4 regions of the Carboxydothermus ferrireducens DSM 11255 genome follow, and region 1 is predicted to be linked to each of the others. Evidence: riboswitches for the same ligand, from Rfam matches in the RefSeq annotation. Region 1 holds a riboswitch; each other region holds the start of a gene.
What was found. Region 1 has a riboswitch for cyclic di-GMP ahead of flgB (flagellar basal body rod protein FlgB). Riboswitches for the same ligand answer to the same signal wherever they lie in the genome.
Positions count from the first base shown of each region.

Region 2: linked by a shared signal. The riboswitch ahead of CARFE_RS16790 (methyl-accepting chemotaxis protein) and the one ahead of flgB (flagellar basal body rod protein FlgB) in region 1 are both predicted to bind cyclic di-GMP.
Region 3: linked by a shared signal. The riboswitch ahead of CARFE_RS14185 (HD-GYP domain-containing protein) and the one ahead of flgB (flagellar basal body rod protein FlgB) in region 1 are both predicted to bind cyclic di-GMP.
Region 4: linked by a shared signal. The riboswitch ahead of CARFE_RS16490 (DUF5666 domain-containing protein) and the one ahead of flgB (flagellar basal body rod protein FlgB) in region 1 are both predicted to bind cyclic di-GMP.

Region 1 covers NZ_ATYG01000014.1:28,667-33,477, forward strand. Annotated here, with positions in the region: gene fliD (flagellar filament capping protein FliD) at 1-1,291, shown strand, start outside; gene fliS (flagellar export chaperone FliS) at 1,306-1,683, shown strand; gene CARFE_RS0105915 (hypothetical protein) at 1,693-2,019, shown strand; gene CARFE_RS0105920 (hypothetical protein) at 2,041-2,385, shown strand; cyclic di-GMP riboswitch class I at 2,463-2,549, shown strand; gene flgB (flagellar basal body rod protein FlgB) at 2,717-3,127, shown strand; gene flgC (flagellar basal body rod protein FlgC) at 3,134-3,550, shown strand; gene fliE (flagellar hook-basal body complex protein FliE) at 3,562-3,849, shown strand; gene fliF (flagellar basal-body MS-ring/collar protein FliF) at 3,875-4,811, shown strand, end outside.
Region 2 covers NZ_KE386562.1:69,133-73,943, forward strand. Annotated here, with positions in the region: gene CARFE_RS16785 (methyl-accepting chemotaxis protein) at 1-1,076, shown strand, start outside; gene CARFE_RS0113500 (methyl-accepting chemotaxis protein) at 1,140-1,427, shown strand; cyclic di-GMP riboswitch class I at 1,578-1,662, shown strand; gene CARFE_RS16790 (methyl-accepting chemotaxis protein) at 1,738-2,553, shown strand; gene dmpI (4-oxalocrotonate tautomerase DmpI) at 2,600-2,788, shown strand; gene bioB (biotin synthase BioB) at 3,055-4,032, shown strand; gene CARFE_RS0113525 (alpha/beta hydrolase) at 4,155-4,811, shown strand, end outside.
Region 3 covers NZ_ATYG01000009.1:57,044-61,854, reverse strand. Annotated here, with positions in the region: gene htpX (zinc metalloprotease HtpX) at 1-170, opposite strand, end outside; gene CARFE_RS0103815 (hypothetical protein) at 203-496, opposite strand; gene CARFE_RS14190 (YckD family protein) at 636-1,022, opposite strand; gene asnB (asparagine synthase (glutamine-hydrolyzing)) at 1,194-3,032, shown strand; cyclic di-GMP riboswitch class I at 3,125-3,211, shown strand; gene CARFE_RS14185 (HD-GYP domain-containing protein) at 3,271-4,194, shown strand; gene CARFE_RS0103795 (ferritin) at 4,266-4,778, shown strand.
Region 4 covers NZ_KE386562.1:63,162-67,972, forward strand. Annotated here, with positions in the region: gene CARFE_RS0113470 (YjjI family glycine radical enzyme) at 1-730, shown strand, start outside; gene CARFE_RS15335 (YjjW family glycine radical enzyme activase) at 711-1,556, shown strand; cyclic di-GMP riboswitch class I at 1,637-1,721, shown strand; gene CARFE_RS16490 (DUF5666 domain-containing protein) at 1,791-2,651, shown strand; gene CARFE_RS15820 (diguanylate cyclase) at 2,939-4,811, shown strand, end outside.

The sequences.
Region 1 (4,811 bases):
CTGGGGACAAATTAAATCCAAATTAAGTAGTCTTTATACTACAATAAACTCATTAATGAGTTCTTCTCTATATACTAATTTAATTGCGACCTCGTCAGATGTGAATGTTTTAACAGCGTCGGCCCAATCTACTGCTGTAAAAGGTAGCTACAATATAGAGGTTAAAACTTTAGCTCAAAGTTATATTATTGCTTCGAAACAACAAACTTCAGTCACAACTCCTTTAAATTTAAATTCTACATCTTTTAAAATTGCCATTGGTGGAGTAGTGCAAAAGGATAGTTTAGGCAATGATATCGTAATCTCGATTGGTCCAACTGATACATTAGTAAGTATTCGGGATAAAATCAACAACGCCAAAGCAGGAGTTACAGCTTCAATAGTGGACAATAAGCTGTTACTAACGGCTAATACGACTGGTGCAGCAAATTCCATTTCCTTTACTGCCGTTACCGGCGATGCTTTGCAAGTTCTTGGATTGGCTGATGCTAATGGTAATCCGGTAACTATCGTGCAAGCGGGAACCGATGCCCAGGTGGTTATTAACGGTTTAACATTAACCAGAAGTTCCAACAACATTTCCGATGCCATCTATGGAGTAACTTTAACTTTAAAGAAAACGGGAACAGTTACTTTAACGGTTGACAATGATACAGCAACAATAATCGATAAAGTAAAAACTTTTGTAAACCAGTATAATGATTTAATGAACGATTTAGCAACAAAAACTGCTTATGACCCCAATACCAAAACAAAAGGAGTTTTGCAGGGAGATGCCACTGCCCAGCAAATCATGTTTCAATTAAGACAGATAGTGGGAAGTGCTGTTTCCGGTCTTACCGAAACTGCAACCTACAATGGCAAGACGGTTACTTTAAATAGTTTAATGGCTATAGGCATATCTACTTCCGGAAAGGAAGCCACCCTTTCCTTGGATGAAAATAAACTTACGGAGCTCATCAAGCAAAATGCAAAAGCTGTAGGGGAAATTTTCACCAATGCCGCAGCAAATGGGGTAATGGACCGGTTAAAGCCCTATGTCGAAAGTTTAGCTATTTATGCCACAGCCAATGGCGCCCATACCGATGCTATTCTGGTGACTAAAGATAAGTCTCTTGCCGAACAAATAAAAGATATCCAGGAACAAATTGATCGGTTTAACGATTATTTAACGAGAAAAGAAGAAGAACTCTGGAATAAATTTACCATGTTAGAAAAAGCAATGGCTGGATTACAGACTCAAAGTAACTGGTTAGCGGCACAAATTGGCTTACAGTCTGCTAAGAAATAATCGAGGTGAGATAAATGAATAACCCCTATGCTCAATACCAAACACAAAATATCGCTACCGCCCCGCCGGAAAAATTATTAATTATGCTGTATGACGGTGCAATTAAATTTTTAAAACAAGGGCTTAAGGCTTTGGATGAGAAAAAATACGATGATTTTAGCTATTATATCAGCCGTACGCAGGACATAATTTCCGAATTGATGGTTACTCTGGATATGGATTATGAAATTTCCAAAAATCTTTATCAGCTTTATGATTACTTTATGTACCGGCTAATTCATGGAAGTGTCAAGAAAGACCGCCAGAGTATCGAAGAAGTGCAAAAACACTTGGAAGAACTGAGAGAAGCCTGGGTTCAAGCGGCTGCTGCTAAAGAGAAAGCTACTATTTAAAGGATGATAATGGTGAAAACTTCTAAGGAAATTCTTAATGAGCTTAAAAGGCTTCAGGAAAAAATTACATCTTCAAAAGATGAATTGGTGATAACTGATGAATTCCAGAAAATAAATGAAAAATTTAAAAAATATTATTCGGGAGAAGAAGAGATTACGATTGAGGAAATTCAGGAATTATTACCGGTGTATGAAAAAACGATAAAGCTTTTAGAAGAGGAAAAGAAAAAAATTTTAACAGAAATTGAAAAAGTGAAAAGAGAAAAAAAGGTGATTAATTCATATTTAGCAAAAGGCTTTCAAGTGGAAGGTATTTTCTTAGATAAAAAACGTTAATTCCCCACAAAGGGGGGATAAATGGTGATTATACCCAATATTGACCCATTGTTTTTACAAAAATACCGGGAGCAGGTAAAGCCGAAAGTACCGGAGATAAAAAAGACTGCCGATGAAGTGCGGTATGAGCCGGAGTATGACGGAGAAAAGGAGTTTATCCCGAAGCTTGCGGCGGATGTGTTTCACCGGGTAATCAACTTTTTAAACCCGGCGCTGGAATTTGTTTATGATGAGCAGGAAGAAGTGGGGTATGTCATTGATAAGCTGAAAAACCGGGTATTAAAACGAGTTAGCTTAGAGCATTTAAAAACGGCGTTTACCGACCTGACCAAAACCATAGGGCTTTTGCTGGACGAGAGGGTGTAGACCCTCTTTTTTTGTTTTCGTTTTATATTGACAATTTTCGTTATTTTTTATAAGTTAATTTTTGTGAAAGATTTCCTCGAAAAGTTTGGCAAAACCGGCGAAAGCCGGCGACGCAAAGCTAAAGGGGCTAAGGCGGGTAACCGCTATGCCAGCCAGCTGCCGGGGGTAGGGATTAAAGCCTCCTTGGGCAGGAGGTTTTTATTTTTTGTGAAAGCAAAGATATCTTGCTGAATTTTTTTTGGAAAAAGTTAAAATAAAATTGAGAAGGTAAAGGAATTTAGCTCATTTTGTCAAATATATATAGAAAGTTATGAAAAAAGGGGAGAAGCGGATGGACCTTTTTGGAGGGGTTACCTACAACCTTTTGAAACTGGGGATTGATGCTGCGACAATCCGCCAGCAGGCGATTGCCCATAACATTGCCAACGTCAATACTCCGGGGTACCGGAAGGAAGTAGTGGTGTTTGAGGAAAAGGTTCAGGAATTTTTAAACCAAAAAAAAGGTAATTTTTCTTTAAAAACTACCCATCCTCGCCATCTAACTGCTAAAGGGTTCAGTTTACCTTTTGCAGAAGTTAAGCGAGAAACTTCTACTGCCATGAGAATTGACAAAAATAACGTGGACATCGAAACGGAAATGGTAGATTTGGCTTATAACCAGCTTTATTATGAAACGGCTGTGGAGCGGTTAAAAGGCACCCTTGCTTCTTTAGAAATGGTGATTACCGGTGGAAGGAGGTAAGTGTAGATGGCATTTTTTAGTTCTTTCCAAATAACCGCTTCGGCCCTTACCGCCCACCGTTTATGGCTGGATACGATAGTGGATAACATTGCCAATGCCAACACTACCCGGACGCCTGCAGGTGGTACCTACAATCGAAAAGACGTGGTTTTTGAGGAAATTCTGGAGGCGAAGACCGGGTTTAAAGGCGGCGGGGTCAGGGTCAGTCAGATTGTAGAAGATACCAAAACTCCCTACCGCTATGTCTTTAACCCTAACCATCCCGATGCGGATCCCAATACCGGTTTAGTAAAATATCCCAACGTTAATATCAACGATGAGATAGTAAATTTACTGGCTGCTCAGAGGGCGTACGAAGCCAATGTTACGGTGTTCAATACGGCTAAAGCCATGTATGCGAAGGCTCTCGAGCTTAGCCGTTAGGAGGGGTTATTATGGAGATTACCGGCATTTCTTTTTCCAAAACTATCCTGCCTAATAATTCGGCACAATCAACAAAAACTTTAGATTTTGAAAAGAAACTTGCTGAGGCTTTAGATAAAGTTAACGAAAAACAGCTGAAAGCCGAGCAAGTGACCCAGGATTTTTTAGCCGGGAAAGTGGATGATATTCACCAGGTTTTAATTTTGGCCCAGGAAGCTAAATTGAGTTTGGAATTAGCGGTGGAGGTTCGCAACAAAATAGTTGAGGCCTATCAGGAAATTAGCCGGATGCAGATTTAATCATGGACGGAATAGGGGGAAATAAATGGATTTTCAGAGCCTCCTGGCAAGTATAAAGGAACGTTTCCAAAATTTAAGCAGCTTTCAAAAGCGGGTTTACGGGATTTTACTACTTACGGCGGTACTGTCATTGTTGCTCGGGTATATTTTTTTGGGACGGCCCAGTTATACTCCTTTGGCTACCGGTTTAGATGCCAAAGAAGCGGGAGCTATTGCGGAAAAGTTGAAGGAATGGAAAATAAATTACAAGCTTGGCGATGAGGGGACAACGATTTTGGTTCCCAAAAGTCAAGTTTATGAGGCCCGGATTAAACTGGCCAGTGCCGGGGTGTTAGAAACAAACAGCGGTATTGGCTTTGAGTTATTTGACCAGACCAAGTTAGGTGCCAGTGATTTTGAAAACCAGGTTAACTACCAGCGGGCGCTGCAGGAGGAGCTACGGCGAACAATTGTGCAGTTGGATGCGGTAGAGGATGCCCGTGTTCATTTAGTCCTTCCCGAAAAAAGCGTTTTTATTTCCGAGGAAAAACCGGCAACTGCCAGCATTTTGCTGAAATTGAAGCCCTTAAAAAAATTAACGCCGCAAGAGATAAAAGGGATAATTTACTTGGTGGCGAACAGTGTAGAAGGTTTAAAGCCGGAAAATGTTCAGGTAGTGGATACATACGGGAATGTGCTTTCTGATCAGGTGGATTTAAGCTCAAGTTTATCGGCGCAATCTGGACGTCAGCAAGAAATGAAAAAGCAGTTTGAAACGGAGTTAACAAATCGAATTAATAACCTGCTCACCACTATTTTAGGTCCTGGAAAGGCAGTAGTTAGTATCAATGCTGATCTGGATTTTAATCAGGAAGAAACTACCTCCCAGATAGCTCTCCCTGGGCCGCTGGTCAGCGAACAGGGGAGCAAAGAAGTAGTTTACGGGAGTCCCGGTGCCTCCGGAATAGGCGGGACGGTACCGA
Region 2 (4,811 bases), on a different contig from region 1:
AAAAAAGCTTATTTAAAAAACATTTAGAAAAGCATGAGGAAAAAGGGAAAAAACAGAGCACTTTGATTGGCATAATTATTTTATTCAGTATTTTCTTATCAGTGCTAACGATGATTTTAACAATAAGAAAGGTTGCAAAACCCCTCACTGATTTAACCGCCAAGGTAGATCAAATAGCTAAAGGAGACCTGAGTGTAACCATCGATTACGATAGCAAAGATGAAGTAGGAATTCTTGCTTCCAGCATGAACGTTATGGTACAGTCCTTTAGTGAAATTGCGACCCAAATAAAGGAAAAATCCACTTTACTTACTAAAGAATCGGAAAATCTTTCGGCAACTTCCGAGGAGATGGCAGCATCAGCCCAGGAGGTTGCTAAAGCAATGCAGCAGGTTTCAGCTGGAGCTTCAACGCAGGCTCAGGATTTAACAAACATAGCAGCGTTAACTGAAAATACAGCAACTAAAGCCAATGCGGGTAAAAAAGAAATGGATAATCTCGTAAAATCCATCCAGCAAATAAAATCAGCGTTTGAGTTGGTAGTTGAAAAGATAAAAACTCTTGCCGCTTCAATCATGAATATAAACAATGTCACAAACGCCATAACCGAGATTTCCGACCAGACGAATTTACTGGCCTTAAATGCGGCCATTGAAGCAGTCCGGGCGGGTGAAGCCGGTAAAGGATTTGCCGTAGTAGCCGAAGAAGTCCGAAAACTTGCCGAGAAGTCCAAAAGTTCCACCGATGAAATTACAAAAATAATATTATCAGTACAAAACGATGCTAATGAAGTAATAAAGACCTCGGACAATGTTGATGCTTTTATTAAAGAACAAATTAAGGCTGTTGAATCTTCTGTATTAGCCTTTGGCGATATTTTACAGGCGGTGGACGAGATAGCAGATAAAATTCAGCAAGTAAGTGCAGTAACAGAAGAAAGTTCAGCGGCTGCTGAAGAAGTAGCGGCTACTTCCGAAGAGCTTTCAGCATCTTCGGAAGAACTGGCGGCTATTGCCCAGAATTTAAATTTAATTGCTACTGATATGGAAAATACTGTAAATAAGTTTAAGGTTTAATAGTGAACATGATACACAAATTGTCATTTATTCTTTTGGATTTGGGTGCTAAAAGGGAAATAAATGGCAATTGATGTAATGTCTGCGAGTAGCCAGAAGGTCAAAAAAGGGAGCGGAACGGTACTTGAAGTTGGTAAGAAATTTAAAGAAATCGTTGCTTCCATTGAAGAAGTTGCCCGGCAGATTCAGGATGTTGCTACTGCTGCGGAAGAAATATCTGCAGGAGTCCAGAATGTTGTAGCGACAACGGAAGGGCAAACTGCGGCTATGGAAGAAATTTCGGCTTCTTCTGAAGAATTAGCGTCTTTAGCAGCAGAACTTGAGAAAATAGCTGCCCGCTTCCGGGTGTAATAGTTGATAATAACCAATAAGTCACCCTGCCGAAAATTAATTGGCAGGGGGCTTTTTTATTTCTTGACAGGTTTTTTAGTGATGTTCTACCATAAGTATAAAAAGGTTGCAAAATTTACAATTTTTCAAATATTAATAATAAAAATAATGTTTTGTCAAGGGCAAACCCGGCGAAAGCCGGCGACGCAAAGCTACAGGGGCTAAAGCCGTAAGGCTATGCCAGCCAGCTGCCGAAGGTGTGGATTTAGAGTTAAGCCTCCGCCTTTGGGCAGGAGGTTTTTATATTAATTTAAAGGGAGGGGATAGAGAAATGAAAATAAATAAAATCCTGGAAACTGTTTCTGATTATCAAAAATTATTTACTGAAGACGCAACGTTTATAGTTTCTGATCTGGAAAAGTATTTGTATTATCGTCCGGGGCGAATTGATTTTGGGTTTAAGCCGGGAGATAAAATAGTGGAAGGAACATTAATGGAGAGAGCGATGAAGCAAAACAAAAAAATTGTTGCCAGGGTTGAAAAAGAACAAAGCAAATTTGGATTTCCATATATTGCAACGGTAATTCCTATAACTGATGAGGAAGGCGTTGTAGGAGCAATGGCGGTAGCTTTCAGTACGGAAACCCAGGATATGGTAATTAATATGTCGGCCGATTTAGCTCGAGTCACCGGCGAAATTAGGGAGTCGGCAACGGAATTTAGTACTTCAGCTGCGGAGTTGGCAAATACAAACCAGCGAATTGCCGGTGAATCAACGGAACTTCAAGCAGAAATTGCAGGTATTCAGGAAATTGTTAACTTAATCAATATAATTTCCGATAAAACACATATTTTAGGCTTAAATGCGGCGATTGAAGCTGCCCGAGTGGGAGACAAAGGTCGGGGCTTTGCGGTGGTAGCGGAAGAAATAAGAAAACTTGCCCAGCAAACCAAGTTTTCGGCCCAGGATATTAGAAACAAGATAAATCAAAGCTTACATAGACTCAATGAATTAATACAGAGCATTCAAAACCTGGCAGCGATAAGTGAGGAACAAAGTGCGATGGCTCAACAATTAACGGCAGCGATTGAAGAAATTTCAGGGGTAGCTGAGGATTTAAAGAATATTGCATTTAAGTTAAAATAAATTAAGAAGTGATTATGATTATAAAAGTTGGGAAGGAGGGAAAGGAATGCCGGTAATCCAGATTGATGCAGGACCTATGTCCAAGGAAAAAAAAGCGGAGCTTATTAAAAATCTTACCGATGCAGCAAGTTCTACGCTGAATATTCCACCTCAAGCTTTTATTGTAATAATTCGGGAAAATTCTTTGGACAATGTAGGTAGCGGTGGCAAACCTCTTGCGGAGATAAATAAGTAAGAAAACCGGAAAAAGTAAGATTTTGTAAGTTTATAAAAGAAAAGACTTGAGAGAAACCTTGTTTTTTATAAAAATGCAAGGTTTCTCTTTTTGCTTTATTTACTAAAAAAAGGCTTTTTTCGGCATCAAGTTATTAGACCGGAAGGCCCTCAAAAAAAATTATTCTTCTGGCGAACGGAGTTTTTGTTAACTATAAAATAAAAAACGTTGACAAATGTGAAATTCAACCGGTATTATAACTATAAACCGAGAGAGGGGGTAGAGCCATGTTTAATCGGATAGTAGCCTTAACCCAAAAAGTACTGGATGGCGGACAAATTAATCAATCTGAAGCGCTGGAGCTTGCGCAGGCTGAGGGCGCAGATATTCTGATATTGGCAGCAATGGCGGCCAAGATCAGGGAAAAGTACGTGGGGGATAAGGTGGAGTTATGTTCAATCATCAGTGTAAAAACCGGTCATTGTCCTGAGGACTGTGCCTTTTGCGCTCAATCGGTCCATCATCATACAGAAATTACACCCACTGAAATGCTCGAGGAAGAAAAAATCTTGGCAAAAGCCAAGGCTATGGAAGCGGCCGGGGCCCATCGTTTTGATTTGGTAACGTCCGGTCTGGGAATGACCGAGGAGGACGAGGATTTTAAAAAAATTTTAGCTATTTATAAACGTTTGCGTCAGGAAGTAAACCTGGAATTATGCGCTTGCCTGGGGACATTAACCGAAAAAGCAGCTATGCAGCTGCGCGAAGTCGGAGTTACTCGGTATAATCACAATCTGGAAACAGCGCGAAGTTTTTTTAGCAATATCGTTACAACTCATACTTATGATGAACGGATAGAAACCATTAAAAATGTTAAAAAAGCTGGAATGGAAGTATGTTGTGGTGGTATTATCGGTATGGGAGAAACTATGGAACAGCGAATTGAGTTTGCTTTTACGCTAAAAGAATTAGATGTTGATGCCATACCGATAAACGTGCTCAATCCAATTAAAGGAACAAAACTGGAAAACCGGCCACTTTTATCGCCCCTGGAAGTTATCAAGACTTTTGCAATTTTTCGCTTCATTTTGCCGGATAAAAATATCAGATATGCCGGTGGTCGGGAGGTAAATTTGCGGGATATGCAGGCTCTGGGGTTAATGGCGGGGTTAAACGGCATGTTAATCGGGCATTATTTAACAACTAAAGGCCGGGAAGTGGAAACAGATTTACAAATGATTAGAGATTTAGGTTTAAAAATTTAGGAGAGGGGGCCACTGGCCAAGGAAAGCGGTGGGAGATAAATGTAGCTGCGGAAAAAACGGTGGACGAAGGCTGAGCGCGAAATTTCGATGAATTTCGTTAACATGGGCTTGGAGGGTTTAAAATGGGCTCTTTTAACTTTCTCTTTAAAGCCAGTGACGGACAGGAAATTTATTGCTACCGCTGGTTTCCGGATAAAGAGCAGAAACTACGGGCGATTGTTTACATTGCCCATGGTATGGCGGAAACCGCAGCCCGCTATGAGCGATTTGCTTTGGCTTTAACCAAAGAAGGTTATCTTGTCTTTGCCCACGACCACCGTGGGCACGGGAAAACGGCGAAAAGCATTGAGGAAATAGGCTATTTGGGTCCCGATGGATTTAACCGGATGGTTCAGGATATGAAGGAACTTATTGATTTTGTTAAAAACGAAAACCCGGAATTTCCAATTATCTTATTTGGCCACAGTATGGGCTCTTTCTTGGCTCAGCGGTATATTACTCTTTATGGTGAGACTTTAGATGGTGTGATTTTATCGGGTACTTCCTGCGGTCCCGGGCCTATTGTTAATCTCGGCATCTTTTTGGCCAAAAAAGAAGTCGAAAAATACGGCCCTAAATATAGAAGCGTTTGCTTAACAAAGCTTAGCTTTGGCAACTACAATAAAAAGTTTAAACCAAACCGCACCGAGTTTGACTGGCTTTCCCGCGATGCCGAAGAAGTAGATAAATACATTAATGACCCTTACTGCGGGGGAGTATTTACCGCAAGTTTTTACTAC
Region 3 (4,811 bases), on a different contig from region 1:
GTCATTTTTATTACCAGGGTATCGCTGAAGTAATAGCTAATAAAGTTCATGGCCAGAGCTATCAGGAAAAACGTAAATGCTCCGGTCGTCCCACCAATAACTCTGCCAAGTAAAACCAGCAAAACGGTTAACACACCCATTAAAAGCCAGGTTTTTATCGTATTGGTCATTCTTCTCTTCCCCCTTAAATTTGTTAATCCTTTTAAGCTACGCCAAATCCATCAAAATAAGACGTTTGATACCAACGGGAAGTAGTAAAATGCTGGAGTTTATTTATATTTAAAAAATCCTGCAGGTTATCAATAATAAGTTTTGTTTTATTCTCTTCTTTTTTGTTCTCTATCCTTTTTGACTTATGGTTAATTTTAATTATTATCTTTCTCCCCAAAAACAACGACACATCTCTTAAAATAAGCTCTTCTACATCGCCGCTCCCGACAAAAGCTGCTAATATTATTGCCAAAAATATCAGTAAAAAGCGCAGGGCCTTTAACATCGACACCACCAGTATTAATTATACATCAAAAAAGGTCAAAAATAAATCACCTAAAACATTTTCCCCAAAAAAGAGTAATAGCCGGCAAAACGCCGGCTAAAATCTATATAAAAGGAGGAAGGTGCATTGAAGAAGGTACTTATAAGTTAGAATATCCGCCCATCATCCCACCCCGGGGTCCATAAAAACCCTGGGGTACAGCATTGTTACTGTTCGGTACTTGCTGATTCCATCTGCCCCAAAAACCTCCTCTGCCAAAACCGCCGCAACCGGGACCAAAAGCATCAGGATTTTGTATTCTGTACTGGAGCATTGCATCAATTCGTTGCTTCATAAAATCTCCCTGTTCTTTGGTAATAAGCCCGGCTTTTACCCGTACGTCAATTATTTTCTTCATAATTTCCGCCTGTTGTTTGTAGAGGTCGATCAGCTCATTTTTCTGGTCAACGGTTAAGGCGGCCATGGCCGGTACTGTAAAAGCTACCAACAGCAGTGCTACAAGCCCAATTATCAGTTTTCTCTTCATTAAAATCACCCCTTTTTTTGTTTTCGATTTTAGTTTAACCCAAAATGTTTGCAAAATCTCGGAGAAAATGTTACAAATTTGTTTAAGTTAAATTTCCAGCGAACCCTTTCCTCTTCTGCGGCATATCATAAAAGAGACTGCTAAAAAGTAGGGCCATAGGAGAGGATTAACATGTGCGGAATTGCAGGTATGATAAGTTTTTCTAAGGATTTATCACCTTTTGTTCCTCTATTAGAAAAAATGACCCAATCCCTTACCCACCGCGGTCCAGACGCTTTAGGTATTTGGCATTCGGAAAATATCATTCTTGGACACCGGCGACTGACGGTCATCGATCCGGAGCGGGGGCGGCAACCGATGATTCGCACCTACGGGGATTTGCAGTACGTTATCGTTTACAACGGTGAGCTCTATAATACCAAAGAGCTTCGGGATGAGTTAGAAACTCGGGGACACCATTTTTACACCACCTGTGATACCGAAGTTTTACTGGTTTCCTACATTGAATGGGGCAAAGAATGTCTTTCTAAATTAAACGGTATCTTTGCCTTTGCCATTTTCGATGAAAAAGAAAACCAGCTTTTTTTAGCCCGGGACCGGCTCGGAGTAAAGCCCCTTTTTTATGCTCTGGTAAATGATACCTTGATTTTTGCTTCTGAAATTAAAGCCCTTCTTCTTCACCCCGACATCCCTTCCAGGCTTTCCACCGATGGCTTAAAAGAAGTATTGTTTTTGGGTCCCGCCCGCACCCCGGGAATGGGAGTTTTTGCACATATTTCCGAACTACTTCCCGGCGATTATGCCGTATTTAACCCGGAAGGTTTATTTATAAAACCCTACTGGCGTCTTACTTCTAATCCCCATCCCGATGATTTCCCCACTACGGTGAAAAAAACCCGGGAACTTTTAGAAGACGCGGTTATTCGCCAGTTGGTTTCCGATGTACCCATTTGCACCCTTTTATCCGGGGGTCTTGACTCAACGGTAATTACTGCTTTTGCCGCCCGCCACCTTCATAGCCGTGGCGAAACTCTAAACACCTTTTCGGTGGATTATGCGGAAAACGAGCTGTATTTTACCGAAAGTGCTTTTCAGCCCAATTGCGATGCTATGTTTATCCCTTTGGTTGCCAAAGAGTTTAACACCCTTCATCGTAATATCGTGTTAACTCAAGAAGAACTTTTTGACGCACTATTTCCGGCTTTAACCGCCCGCGACCTTCCCGGTATGGTCGATATTGATTCATCCCTGTGGCTTTTTAGCCGGGAAATAAAAAAAGAAGCCACCGTGGGCTTATCGGGAGAATGTGCCGACGAAATTTTCGGCGGCTATCCCTGGTTTTTTAGAAAAGAAGCCCTTGAAGCCAAGACCTTCCCCTGGGCTCTAAGCTTAGACCGCCGAAAAACCCTTTTTAGACAAGATTTAATTGCCGAATTAAAGCCCGATGAATATGTCCAGAAACGCTATCACGAAGCTTTAGAAGAAATTCCTGAAATTTCCGGATTATCCCCGGAAGAAAAAAGGCTTCGGGAAATAACTTACCTTACCCTCACCCGCTGGATGCCTATATTACTGGACCGTAAAGACCGGATGACCATGGCCTGGGGTCTGGAAGTGCGAGTACCGTATTGCGACCACCGGCTGGTGGAATATTTGTGGAATGTTCCCTGGCACTTTAAAACCGCTGGAGGCCAGGAAAAAGGTTTACTACGGCAGGCAGTAGCGGATCTTATTCCGGACTACATCCTCAAGCGTAAAAAATCTCCTTATCCCAAAACTCATCATCCGCTTTATACCAAACTGGTAAGAGAAGCACTAACGCAAATCTTGGCCGAAAACTCTTCCCCGATTAACTTCCTGATAGATGAAAACGAGGTCCGAAAACTAATCACCAATCCCTCTCCCCCAAACGCCCGCCCCTGGTTTGGCCAGTTAATGGGCGATACCCAGATTATGGCGTATTTAATTCAACTAAATTACTGGTTTAAAAAATACCATATTTCTTTTTAATTTGAGTAGACAAATATTTAACATTTTTTCAACTTCTATCTTTACAAAATTGTCATTTTTTTGTAATATTTTTGTTGAAAATTAAATATTTTTGTCGATAAAGGCAAAACCGGCGAAAGCCGGTGACGCAAAGCTACAGGGGCTAAAGCGAATTTTCGCCATGCCAGCCAGCTGCCGAAGGATGAACTAAAAACCTCCTTGGGCAGGAGGTTTTTTGTTTTTGAGGAGGGAGAATTGCTTGGCCCGAAAAGCCAATATCTTTGAAAAAAGTTTTCATGCATCAAGTCGCGCCTTATTATTAACCGACTGGGAAGGAAATTTAATTGCAGCAAACCAGCAGTTTTACCAATTGTTTCAACAAGAAAAAATAGATTTTGCAAATTTTAATATTTTTCGCATGTTTCCAACACTTAAAGCCACCAAGCATTCTCTAACTCCAAAAAAAGGAGTAATTTTACAGACTTCGAAAAACTTAATTGTCAAAGTAGATATTGATTGCAATCAAAGTTTTGATTTCCGCCTTTTTTATTTTAAACTCCTGCAGTCAGAAGTCAAAACATTTAAGCTTACTAATTTAATCAATGAAGCTAAAAATCTTCAAAGTGTAAAACTTGTTTCAAAAATTCTCGAGATACGAGATCCTTATACTTCCGGCCATCAGGAAAACGTAGCACGAATTGCGGTAGCCATTGCCCAGGAGCTTGGATGCCCTCCACCGGTATTAAAAAGTATCTACATAGCAAGCCTTCTCCATGATGTCGGAAAAATTGGAATACCAATTGAAATTTTAAATAAACCGGGTAAACTTTTAAAACCCGAATTTGAACTAATTAAAACTCATCCCCTTACCGGTTACAACCTATTAAATGATGTTGATTTCGACTACCCCATTAGCGAATTTGTACTACAACATCACGAACGTATTGATGGTAGCGGTTATCCCAACGGCCTTAAAGGGGATGAAATTTACCTTGAGGCCAAAATTATAGCTGTTGCCGATGTTGTCGAAGCTATGAGCGCTCATCGTCCCTACCGCCCATCTTTAGGCATTAAAGCCGCGCTAAAAGAAATTGAAGCCGGTGCCGGCAAATTATATGATCAGGAAATAGTAGCCGCCTGTTTATACCTTTTTAGGAAAAAGAAATTTACTCTTAGCCCTTAATAAACGGCTTCATATCTACCCTTAATTAATGTTATACTTAATTAAGTAATTTCCACCAGGGAGGTATGTCTATGCTTAGCCAAAAGCTTTTAGCCGCTTTAAACGAACAGCTTAAATGGGAGTTTTATTCGGCTCATCTTTATCTTGCCATGGCCGCTTACTGCCACGACCAGGGGTTAGACGGCTTTGCCAATTTCTTTCGGGTCCAGGTCCAGGAAGAAACCTTCCACGCCATGAAATTTTTTGACTACATAAATCAACGGGGAGGAAGGATATTTATTTCCGGTATCGATCAACCCCAAAACGAGTACGCTTCTATCTTGGACGTGTTCACCAAAGCTTATGAACACGAGCAAATTGTCACCAAACGTATTTACGCTTTAAGCGATATCGCCCTGGAAGAAAAAGAGCACGCCACGATAAGCTTTTTAAAATGGTTTATCGATGAGCAGATGGAGGAAGAAGAAACATTTGGTAATCTCGTAAAGAAACTCTCCCGGATCCAAAATGACCAGCATGCCATTTACACTTTAGATGCCGAACTGGCTCAACGGGTCTTTACCCCTCCCCCCTCCGGGAAGTAATAATTTTAGGGACAGTCCCTAAAACTATACTTT
Region 4 (4,811 bases), on a different contig from region 1:
CCGGAATGTTTTACCTGATGCAGTGTTGGCGCAGGCCGAGGTTATCAATGCCCGGGCTAAATTTATCGTAGAAGAAGCGAAATTTTTTGAAACTTCCTTTTTAGCTAAAGAAGGTTTAATTTCCCTTGCCCGCTTTACCTCCATGGCCGGATATTTTGGACTGTACGAATGTCTTGAACACTTAACGGGACTGAAGCTTGGTAAGGATAAAGAAGCCCTTGATTATGCCGAACAAGTGTTAAAAACCGCCAAAGATACTTTAGAAAGTGTTCCGGGAGCTTACTGCTACGGTACCGGCGGCAGGATAGGTTTTCATGCCCAGTCGGGGATTGACAGCGACATCGATGTGACGCCCGGGGTGCGGATAAAATACGGCGAGGAGCCGGACATCTTTACCCAGATTAAAACCATCGGTCCGCTCCATAAATATTTCAATACCGGAATTAGCGATATTTACATCTTTGACCGTACTGCCCGGGAAAACCCGGAAGGGGTTTTAAAAATAATCAAGGGGGCTTTAAAAGAGGGAATCAGGGTATTTTCTTTCAACACTTCCGATTCGGAATTTATCCGGATTACCGGTTACCTTGTAAAAAGAACCGATGTTTTAAAATACGAAAAAGGCGAGGTTCTTCGGGAAGATACGGTAAAGCTTGGAGCAGCAAGCATTAAAAACAACAATACCGAAGCCAGAAAGGTAAGGATAATCGGTGAGAGGAATAGTCAATAAAATTATTGAGGTAAGCTTTATCGACGGTCCCGGAAGCCGGATGGCAATCTTTCTTCAGGGATGTAATCTTGACTGCCTGTACTGTCACAACCCGGAAACCAAAAAATACTGCCAGAATTGTGGTAGATGTGTTGAACAGTGCCCGGACGGAGCCTTAACAAACCTTGACGGTAAGGTAACCTGGGATAAAGCGATTTGCCAGGGGTGTGACCGTTGTCTGGAGGTGTGTCCCCATTCGTCCACTCCCAAAACAACCCTCTGGGAAGCGGGGGATTTAGTAGCTTATATTTTGGAAAACGAAGTTTTTTTAGATGGGGTAACCTTTTCCGGCGGGGAATGCACCCTGCAGGCGGATTTTATCCTGGAAGTTAGCAAAAAGCTTAAGGAAAAAAGTAATCTTACGGTTTTTGTCGATACTAATTGCTTTCTGGAGGAAGAGAAATTTTTAACTTTATGTCAAAATATCGATGGGATTATGGCCGATTTAAAAGCTTTTGATCCGGTTTTGCACCGAAAGCTGACCGGTGTGGCCAACGAATTAATTTTTCAAAATTTAAATACGGCGTCTCAGCTTGGAGTACTGTATGAGGTTCGAACGGTATTGGTGCCCGGCTTAAACGACCATCCGCAGGAAGTGAAAAAAATTGCCCGGTTTATTCGTGAACTTAATTCGTATACATTGTTAAAACTTATACCTTTCCGTAACTATGGTGTAAAATCTTATTTAAAAGAGGCACCGAACTTGCCTGAAGAAAAATTTTTTGAGCTATTTGAGGTTGCAACGGAAATTCTTGGTTCCCGGGTTTACGGGAAGTACGGTATATAAAGTTTGTATTTAAATTCTTTTGCCAAAAGTATTGTAATTTTAACTTTATGTTTTATAATAGAGTAAAAAAGAGAAGATGTTACCGATAAAGGCAAACCCGGCGAAAGCCGGCGACGCAAAGCTACAGGGGCTAAGGCCGTAAGGCTATGCCAGCCAGCTGCCGAAGGTGTTAAGGGGATTATTAACCCTCCGCCTTCCGGCAGGAGGGTTTAAAATTTTAAAGGGGGTATTTTAATGAAGAAGATAGCAGTTTTAGTTTTAACGGTATTTTTACTTGGGATTACTTTACCTGCGTTGGCCGATACTGCTACCACCGTGCCAGCTAATACCACTCCGGGGGTAAGTGATACTGTTTATGCCAACCAGACTCCAACTGTTAGTGACACAACCTATACTACCCCATCGGTAACGGATCAAACTTATCAACCGGTACCGGCTCCAGCAGACAACCCGCTGCCTTTTGATTTAAGCCTTTTAAACAACCTGTCTTACAGTCAACTAAAGCAGTTAAAGGAAGAAATTGAAAATCTTTTGGAGCAAAAAGAGGAGGAACTTCAGGAATTTAAAGGGATTGTAACTTCCTTTGACGGACAAACTCTTACCGTTAAAGGAGAAAACGAAGAAAAAACTTTTGTAATTACCTCGGATACGGACATGGAAGTAAAAGGAGAGTTGGGTGCCGGTTATAAAGCAGAAGTAAAATACGATCCGGCAAGCAACGAAGCTGTAAAAGTTGAAGCAAAACCTGTAATACTGGAATATACCGGTACGGTAATTTCTTTTGATGGTAACAATCTCACCGTTGCCCGGGGAAATGGTGAACAAAAAACCTTTAGTATTACGGAGAACACTAAAATTGAAGGATTAGGCAAGCTTAAAGGAGAAAAAACCATCAAACCTGGTTATAAAGTAGGTGTTAAATACACCTTAACGGGAAATGCTATCGAAGTTAAGGTAATACCGGCAAAAGTTGAAAAGGATAAGGAAAAAGAAAAGGAGAAAGAAAAGGAAAGAAAAAAAGAAAGTAAAAAAGAAAAAGAACAAAAATCAGAAACGAAAAAATTCGTAAAAAAGACATACTACAAAAAAAGATAAACCTTTTTTAATATTAGCCGACTGGTTTACCGCCAGTCGGCTTTATTATTGCATGCGAAAGTTGCCAAGGGGCTGGCAACGCAAACTGTTCCATTTTCGCTGTGGAATCTGTCCGGTACATTACTTGAGAGCTGACAAAATATATACAAAAAGGAAGGATTATGGTATAATTTTGAAGAATATGTCGAAATATTGGAATTTTTTTATTTAAGAAGTAAAAAATATTACCGCCCCAAGAAACGTTTGGAAAGCTTTGGAAGCTTGAAAAAAGGGAGGCTTGACGGGGCTTGAAGGATAAAAAAATATTAATCGTGGAAGACAGTAAATTTCAAGCAAAAACCATAGCCAATATCCTGAATAAATACGGTTATACCGTTGAAATTGCTCTAACCGGTGAAGCGGCAGTCGAAAAAGTAAGTGGTGGATGGTACCCTGATCTCATCTTAATGGATATTGAGCTGGGAGAAGGGATGGATGGAGTACAAACAGCGCTGGCAATTCAGCAGATTAGTGAGCTGCCCGTTGTTTTTCTAACTGCGCATACTGAACCAGCAGTGGTAGAAAAAATTCGTTCTGTTACAGCCTACGGATATGTAATGAAAAGTGCTACTGAACAAGTGCTGATAACCATAGTTGAAATGGCCTTGCGGCTTTATGAGGCAAACATCCATGCAAACATGTACTGGCAGATATTAGAGGATTCGCTAAATGAAATTTATATTTTTAACCCTGAAACATTGAGATTTCATGTGGTCAACCGTGGTGCCAGAAAAAACCTGGGATATACCCTGGAAGAATTGAACACCATGACACCCCTTGACCTTAAACCGGAATTTGACCTTAAAAGTTTCAGAGCTCTGCTTGAACCCTTGCTGAGCGGTAAGGAGGAACAAATTGTTTTTTATACTGTACACCGGCGGAAGGATGGTTCGCTATATCCCGTAGAAGTTCACCTGCAGCTTTTTGACTACCGGGGAGAAAAATTGTGCCTGGCCCTGGTTATTGATTTGACCGAAAGGAAAGCGCTGGAAGAGGAAAACAGGCGTAAAGAAGAACAGCTCCGTTTGATGTTAGAAGCCTTACCCAATCCTACATATCTCATTAACAGAGAACGACAAATAATTGCCTTAAATCAGGTGGCAAAGGAACGGGGAGCAGTAGTTGGCGATTATTGCTGGCACAGCATTCATCATTTAAAAACTATTTCTCCTGTTGAGCGTCAATTTTTTGAAAACACCGGAAAACCGCTGCCCGGTACCAAGTGTTATTTTTGCCGGACGGATGAGGCTTTAAACCGAAAGCAAAAAGAAAATTGCGAGGTAAATTTGGATGGTTTATTCTGGAATATCTGGTGGGTACCGATCGATGAAAACACCTATCTTCACTATATTATCGATGTAACAAAATATAAAAAAATGGAAGAAGAAATAAGGGAGCAAGAGGAATTTTTACGGCTTATTCTTGACAGTATGCCGGCTGGAGTTATGGTCGTTGATGCTAAAACTTTCAGGATTGAAAACGTAAACCTGGAAGCTGCTGCGATGATTGGAGCATCTCCGGAAGAGATTATTGGCAAAAGCTGCTTTGAAATATTTCCGGAAAGTAAGGGATTATGTCCGATTACAGCGGTAGGTCAGGAAATGGATTGGGCAGAGCGGATTTTACATAGAGTGGATGGCTCTCAATTGCCTGTACTTAAAATCGTTAAACGACTTAAAACTAAAAGCGGCGAAAAGTTAATTGAGACTTTTATAGATCTTACGGAGCGCAAAAAGCTGGAGGAACAACTTTACCGCTTATCCATTACCGATTATTTAACCCAGGCTTACAACCGCCGTTATTTTACAGAAATGTTAGAACGGGAAATAGAACGTGCCAAAAGGACTAAAATGCCCTTTGCGTTAATTATGTTAGATATCGACCATTTTAAGAATGTAAATGACCGTTTTGGACATGCTGCTGGCGATTTGGTTTTAAAAACCCTGGCAAATTTGATTAAAAACAGGATTCGTCAAACCGACTGTCTGGCCCGCTGGGGTGGGGAAGAGTTTGTGATTCTCTTACCGGATACTCCAGTGGAAAAAGCAGCAGGCTTAGTGGAAGAGTTGCGGGAGCAGTTAAGCATGCTGGAGATTCCGGGCGTAGGCCGGGTGACCGCCA